DNA from 2 places in the Pseudalkalibacillus sp. R45 genome. Region 2 is predicted to be linked to the other one. Evidence: riboswitches for the same ligand, from Rfam matches in the RefSeq annotation. Region 2 holds a riboswitch; the other holds the start of a gene.
The links. A riboswitch is a leader RNA that binds a small molecule or an ion and turns the genes downstream of it on or off. The one in region 2 is predicted to bind cyclic di-GMP.

Region 1 (3,727 bases), on a different contig from region 2:
TGGTGAGTTCTTAGAACGGATTGAAGCGATCATCGCGATTTTATGGCTCATCACAATATTCATCAAATCAACCTATTATTTTTACGCATCTGCTCTCGGTCTTGCTCAGCTATTCAAGCTGAAAGACTACCGCCCATTAACGTTCCCGATGGGGTTGGTTCTTATTGTACTTTCATTGTCGGTCTCACCAAGTCTTGTTTATTACAATGAAGCCATCGGGCAATATTGGCCTATGTATGATTTCTCAATCAGTCTGCTGTTCATTCCATTAATTTTAATCTTGGGATGGCTTAAAAAGCGCAAATCAAAGGGAACAAGATAATGGCAAGCATAATGCCCTCACTCTTTGAATAAGAAAAGAATACAATAGTATAAGCCATAAATAATATCGGTCATGTTCGGTTATTTTAAATAGGACAAGAAAACGACAAAAGGAGATGGATGCAAATGAATGGGCGTTTCTTTGCAGACCAGCCGATGACGTTTAAAAACTTGACATACTCCCATCTGACCTTTGATGAGGTATTCAGTCATATTGTAACCTTCATGAAAAAGGAACCGATGGGTAACTATAAGCTGATGATCGGAACAGATTCCCACGTCTATCAAAATGAAACGATTTTTATTACAGGATTGGTCATTCAAAGAGTTGGGAGAGGGGCATGGGCATGCTATCGTAAATTACGATATCCTGAAGCAATCCGTAACTTACATCAGAAGATTTCAATTGAAACGTCACTAACAGAGGAAGTTGCATATCTTTTCAATGAACCATTAAAAAATAAATTGGTCCAAATCGTTTTACCACATGTGTATAAAGGGTCGAGCTTTACAATGGAAGGACACCTGGATATCGGAAAAGGAAAGCGTAATAAAACGAGGGAATTCGTAGCAGAAATGGTCGCAAGAATAGAAGCGCATGGAATAGAAGCGAAGATCAAACCAGAATCCCTGGTAGCATCGAGTTATGCAAACCGCTATACCAAATAGATATTAGTTTTCCATATAAAAATAATTTAATGGTTTCAAACAAAAACAGGTTCGATCCACCGAAGCTGTTTTTTATTGGCTGTTTTCGCAAACAGCCTTTTATTAAAAGAAATTCACCACAAAGCCGTTGACAATGTTCGACGACTTTCTTATTTCCGAATTTCATATGTAATAGGACCTACTTTAAATTGTCAGAATACCTTTAATTTTAAAATAATGGTTCTTTTAAACTATTTTGGAAATTAGTGATATCGCTCTATTTTTCCAAATCTTTCTTTCAAGTATAATTGAACCAAGAACAAAAGGGTATTTTTTCCTAGACAAAATTTTCTCTTTAACACGAATTACAAGTGAATGATAAAAGGCAAACCCGTTCGAAAGTCGGGGACGCAAAGCCGCGAATCTAAACCATTACTAATGGCATGACCGTCGGGCTGCTCAAAAACACTTGTCTTTTTATGTCTTTTTTTGTAGACGCCGACTAGTCGCATTTTCTCACTAATTTCTTGCCAGGATGGCTTTATGCTGGAATTTCACAATTTTCGTTTTATAAGTATGCAGATAGATTCTATTACATTTTAAGGAGGTCCAAATGCGCATCGGTGAACTTTTGATAATGAATGGTTTGATAACAGAAGAACAACTGGAAAAATCACTTCAATTACAGAAACACTCATATAAGAAAATCGGTGAAATCCTTGTGGAAGAAGAGATGATTACAGAGCGTCAATTAGTAGAAGCGTTAGAATTTCAACTCGGCATACCTGTAATCAATATGGATGAAGCTGCCCCGAGCAGTAACACCTTACAGCTGATCCATGAATCAGTAGCTCGGAAGCACTGCATGATACCAATTGAACAAAAGGATGGAAGAGTGAAGGTCGCGATGGTCGATCCATTGAATCAAGAAGTGATCAAAGATGTTCAAGTGGCTTCTGGTATGGTGGTGCAACCGTGTTTGGCTACACGGAGTGAATTGGAAATGGCGATTATCGATCATTATGGTTTATTGGATTCTGTGAAAGAATTATCCGATATCATTGACTATGGATTACTACAAAACGCAAGTGACATCCATCTTGATACTGATAAAGAGGGCCTTGTGGTCAGGTATCGTATCAACCAGATGCTTGAAAAACAAAAGATCATTCCAAAACAGTTGCAAGAGGCCGTGATTGCAAGAATCAAAACCATATCAAATATGGATACATCCGAACGAAAATTACCTCAAAGCGGATACATACATAAAGACTTTTATAACAATGACTTTGATATTCGTGTTTCAACAGTTCCTACTATTGATGGTGAAAGTGTCGTCCTAAGTTTATTGAAGCATTCGGAAGACTTTTTCAAACTGGAAGATTTCGGTTTTACCGATATGAACAAACAGAAATTAGAAGATTCGTTGGACAAGGGGAAAGGCTTGGTCTTGATTGCAGGACCTGCAGTCAGTGGAAAATCAACTCAACTCTATGCCATATTGAACCATATGAACATCGATAAGCGAAAAATCGTTTCTTTAGAAAGTCCGGTGGAACGAAGGATAAATGGGATCATGCAAGTACAGGTTGATGAAGCTCTAGGCTTCACGTTTCCATACGGAATGAGGACAATCATGAATCAGGACCCGAATCTCGTCATGGTCAGTGACATTCCCGATTCAGAGACTGGTGAAGTTACAACAAGGGTAGCTTTATCCGGCAGACTAGTTGTTGGATCGATTCACGGATATGATGCGATTTATACCATCAGGCGGTTATTGGATATGGGAATTGAACCCTATCTGATCGCCTCCTCACTTTCATGTATTGTAGCCCAACGTCTCGCACCGCGTGTATGTAAAAGATGTGCAAAGAGTATGCCTGCTTCTGATGAAGAGTCGAAGCTTTTTGAAGCCCATGACTTGATAGATTTAGAAGACCAAAAAGAAAAAAGCAAAATCGGTAATTTCCGCTCCTTCGTTACTACGAATAAAAGCTCTAAAGTAGCAGTAGTTCGAGGTGACGGTTGTAAACTTTGTAACAATTCCGGTTATAAAGGATTCATCGGGGTCCATGAAGTCTTGACGATCGATGATGGACTTCGCGAACTGATCCTCCAAAAGAAGCCGATTGAAGAATTCAAGAAGTACGTTAAAGAAAATGAGTTCAAAACAATGTTGCATGACGGCTTGTCAAAAGCACGAGAAGGTCTAACAACAGTTGAGGAAGTACTAAAAGCAGTCAATTGAAGCCTGCACGAATAAAATTCAGGGGGAATCCAAATGTCTTATACGTTTCTAATCGTCGATGATACCAGTTTCATGCGAAAAATGGCAGCAGATTGTCTTAAGCAATATGGCCATACCGTAGTTGGGGAAGCAGTCAACGGAAAAGAAGCTGTACATAAATATAAAACCATCCAGCCTCAAGTAGTCATGATGGACCTTACAATGCCTGAAATGAATGGGATTGAAGCCATCAAAGAAATTTTGAAAATTGACGCTGAAGCAGTCATCCTTGTTTGTTCAGCCAGTAACCAAAAAGATATGATCCAGGAAGCTTTGGATGCAGGAGCAGTCGGATATTTGATGAAGCCTTTCAAACCGGATTACATGAGTGAAATCATCAAAAAATATGCTGAGCCCCATTTGAAGAGTGTAGAAGCTGAAATTTCCGAAGAAGCAACAGCTAACAATTCAAAAGAAACCGAGGAAGTTAAATCAGAGATCGCAGCTACCGTTGAAACAATGGAAGAG
Region 2 (3,727 bases):
CTATAGACAGCAAATCGGCTCATTGGTCTCATGCCTGGTTTTGGTCCCATACTTATTGAAATCAAAACGAGTCAAAGCAACCTTCGTGAAAAGGACAAGCTTCAACCAACCCCTCTCCGGCGGAGGGATATCGGTGTAGAATTTGATGGATGAAAATCCCGGTGCCAGGCACCATTTGAGACCCCTTGGTACCATTGACTTTCTGTTCGGTGCCTGGCACCGTTTGAGAACCCTTGGTACCGTTGGCTTTCTGTTCGGTGCCTGGCACCGTTTGAGATCCCTTGGTACCATTGGCTTTTTGTTCGGTGCCTGGCACCGTTTGAGATCCCTTGGTACCACTGGCTTTCTGTTCGGTGCCTGGCACGTGACTAGTGTTGCTTATAATATGAAAGAGAACTCCACAATTTGTGTGGAGTTCTCTCTTTTTAACTGGCTGAACGGTGTTAATTTCTTCCGTGTCCGTTCCCTTTTCCGCGATCCTTTTCGTGTTTACCTTTGTTTCCACGGTCTTTATCTTGCTTACCGTGTCCACGATCTTTTTTGTCATTGTTATGGTCTTGCTTACCTTTTCCTCGTTTTTCTTGAGCTTTTTCAGCCTTTTCTTGGGCTTTTTCAGCCTTTTTTTCTGCTTTTTCTTCAGCCTTTTCGGCTTGTTTTTCTGCTTCTTCTTCAGCCTTTTCAGGTTGTTTCTCTTCTTCTTCAGCTGAAGCCTCTTTTTCAGTTTCGGTCTCTTCAGTTTCTTCGCCTTCAGCTTCTTCCTCTTGATCAACGTCTACTCCGTATTTCTCTTCAAGTTTTGCAATCTTTTTATCAAGTTTAACAAAAGCTTTTTGGATATTATTCATCAAAGAAGCTTGAGCATTCGGGTTTTTCACATGCGTCAGAGCCATTAGAAGTGCATCTATGTTATGAGATAATTTTGCCTGAAGTTCGTCCTCCTCGGACCCATCTTCTTCAGTGGTTTCCTCATCTTCTGTAGATTCCTCATCTTCAGTTGACTCTTCTTCTGTACTTTCATCCGTTGGTTCTTCCTCATTCACTTCTTCATCAGAAGTCGTTTCTTCTTCGGTACCTTCTTCAGTTTCTTCTGAAGATTCGTCTTCCTCTGCTTTTTCCATGGCAGCTTCTTGCGCTTTCAACGCTTCTTCAAGCGTCTCTTGGGCCAATTCCTCTTGCCCTGCTGCAAAAAGCGCATTCGCTTCAGCGATCCGGTTTGCTGCAATCTCTGCTAAAATTTTCGCTTCTTCATATTCATCTGAAGCTACTGCTAGACGTACATTCTCGATCATCGTTTTTACAAAGTAGAAAAAGTCCCCTGGAAGCAGAGATGGCTCTTCGGTTTCTTCTGCTGATTCTTCATCTTCAGGAGCCTCTTCGCCTTCTGTCGTTTCTTCCTCCGTACCTTCTTCAGTTGTGTTTTCTTCATTCGTTGATCCCTCAGACACGTCGACTGTTGGTGTAGACTCGTCTGTGTTTGCAAATGCAGCTGGTGTTGCTCCGAAAAGCAAAAGTGAAGCTGCACTGATCGTTGCGATCCATTTTTTGATCAAGTTCTCCATCCCCTCTGTTTTTTTTCCATAAAAAAAGCAGATTGCCGAGGCTGTATGTAACGCTCAACCCAGGAATTTGCTGCCGGACCCTCTCACGGGCTCCAAGTTATGTAGGTATTCTGATCCTTAGGCAACTGGCTGACATAGGTATAAACCGTTAGTCCCTTTAGCTTTGCGTCACTACCTTTCGATAGCTTTGCCTTTATCTGCTTTAATTAGTTTTATTATACAAGAATTCGACAATATTTTACCAAGTCAAAATTACCCGTTTTTTCAGAATTTTTCTAGTTCCAACCGATCATATAACATAATTAATTCGTAATTACGTTGCGAACAGGACTAATAACCTAGGCTTAAGGTCTTTCCTTTTGTATTCGCACTTTCAACACTTGTTAGAATTAGAACTGCTTTGTCCAGGTAGTACTTTTACGCGTTAAAAAACTTCCAGTATAAGCTAAATTTAATTTTATCTGGATATTAGTTGGTAACATCTCCCTGATTACTTTTTACCGAGTAATATGGGGCTTTTTGTAGATGTTTGACAAATATTGTTTTGATACTTTTAAATGACAGATTATTTTAAAAATAAAAATATCTGCAGAAAACGATTGAACAAGGAGGCGAAAGTCAGAAATCGAAGGTCAGAATGATATTTGGAGAAAAGGGGTTTTTAGGTGGTTAGATTGAACAATTTCAAGAAAAGTGTCACTCTCTTATTTATTTTCCTATTAGCATTTTCTAATTTATCCTTTGCCGCAACGCCGAACATGAATAACGGCAGCCAAAGTTCAGAAAATGCAACAACAAAAGAAGAAGCTTTAGATACCGTAAAGGCTGATTTGCCATTTAAAGCGAATGATCAAGTCAGAGTGATTGTAGAATTAGATGGTAAAGCTGCAATCGAATTGGCAAAGGAAAAAGGAACAAATTATTCCAAGCTAGCAAAGCCATCGCAAAAAGTATTACAAGAAAAAGTAACGACTGGACAAAAGCAAGTAAAGCAAAGCATCGCTGATCAGAAGGTCAACATAAACTATAAATTCAACTTTACGACTGTTGTTAATGGATTCAGTGGTGAAGTCCAATACAGTGAAATAAAAAATATTGAAAAACTGCCTGGCGTAAAGGACGTTTACTTATCAAACGAATACGAAAGACCGATTGTTGAACCTAATATGGTCACGAGCCATGAATTCATCCAATCTTATAAAGCATGGACAGAAGGAACATACAAAGGTGAAGGAATGGTCGTTTCTGTGATCGATTCAGGTGTAGATCCATCTCACAAGGATTTCATTCTTAGTCCGGAAACGGATGCCGATCTCTCAGAATCAGAGGTTAATAGTTTGAAAGAAGAACATGATTTATCTGGTACTTATTTTACTGAAAAAGTTCCATACGGCTATAACTATTTCGACCGCAATACGAAAATCCGTGATTTGGTGCCAGATGGATCCAACCACGGAATGCATGTAGCAGGTATCGTTGGCGCGAACGGTAATCCTGATGATGGTGGTATAAAAGGGGTTGCACCTGAATCGCAACTATTGGCGATGAAAGTTTTCAGTAACGATCCTGGATACTCCTCTACTTTTTCAGATGTTTACATAGCAGCAATCGATGACTCAATCAAATTAGGAGCAGATGCGATCAATATGAGTTTAGGCTCTGTGGCTGCTTTCTATTCTCCCGACGATGTTGCAAACCTTGCAATAACTAGAGCCGTAGATAATGGTGTCGTCGTTTCGGTTTCTGCCGGCAATTCCCGTCATATTGGTGACCCTGTGAAAACGCCATTTGCAGAGAACCCTGATATCGGTGTCGTTGGTGCACCGGGCCTATCCTATGATTCCATCCAAGTTGCTGCTTCTGGAAATAAGCAGACGTGGTATAACTATAATCTATCTTTAAACGGAAATCCGATTGATGGTTTTGGATATTCAAGTGATGATTGGTTTGAAAAACTCGGCGATCAAGAATATGAGATTGTTTCGTTGGGAAGTAAATATGGTTCCGAGGCTGATTACGAAGGAATTGATGTTTCTGGTAAAATTGTTGCAGTGTCACGTGGTGGTTCCCCAGCTCCATTCATAGACAAAGCAGCGGTTGCAGCTGAACAGGGTGCTGTAGGAATTATCGTGGTAGACACTGGCGCAGGCGGAACCATCTACCGTGAT

Region 1: another riboswitch for cyclic di-GMP. It lies ahead of ACTWQL_RS06180 (GspE/PulE family protein); the one in region 2 lies ahead of ACTWQL_RS05330 (DUF5667 domain-containing protein).

Annotation. Positions count from the first base shown of each region.
Region 1 covers NZ_JBQQCL010000002.1:88,247-91,973, reverse strand. The annotation lists gene ACTWQL_RS06190 (GerAB/ArcD/ProY family transporter) at 1-322, shown strand, start outside; gene ACTWQL_RS06185 (ribonuclease H-like YkuK family protein) at 448-990, shown strand; cyclic di-GMP riboswitch class I at 1,344-1,432, shown strand; gene ACTWQL_RS06180 (GspE/PulE family protein) at 1,583-3,220, shown strand; gene ACTWQL_RS06175 (response regulator) at 3,254-3,727, shown strand, end outside.
Region 2 covers NZ_JBQQCL010000001.1:1,152,894-1,156,620, forward strand. The annotation lists gene ACTWQL_RS05325 (DUF2569 domain-containing protein) at 1-139, shown strand, start outside; gene ACTWQL_RS05330 (DUF5667 domain-containing protein) at 444-1,550, opposite strand; cyclic di-GMP riboswitch class I at 1,677-1,761, opposite strand; gene ACTWQL_RS05335 (S8 family serine peptidase) at 2,234-3,727, shown strand, end outside.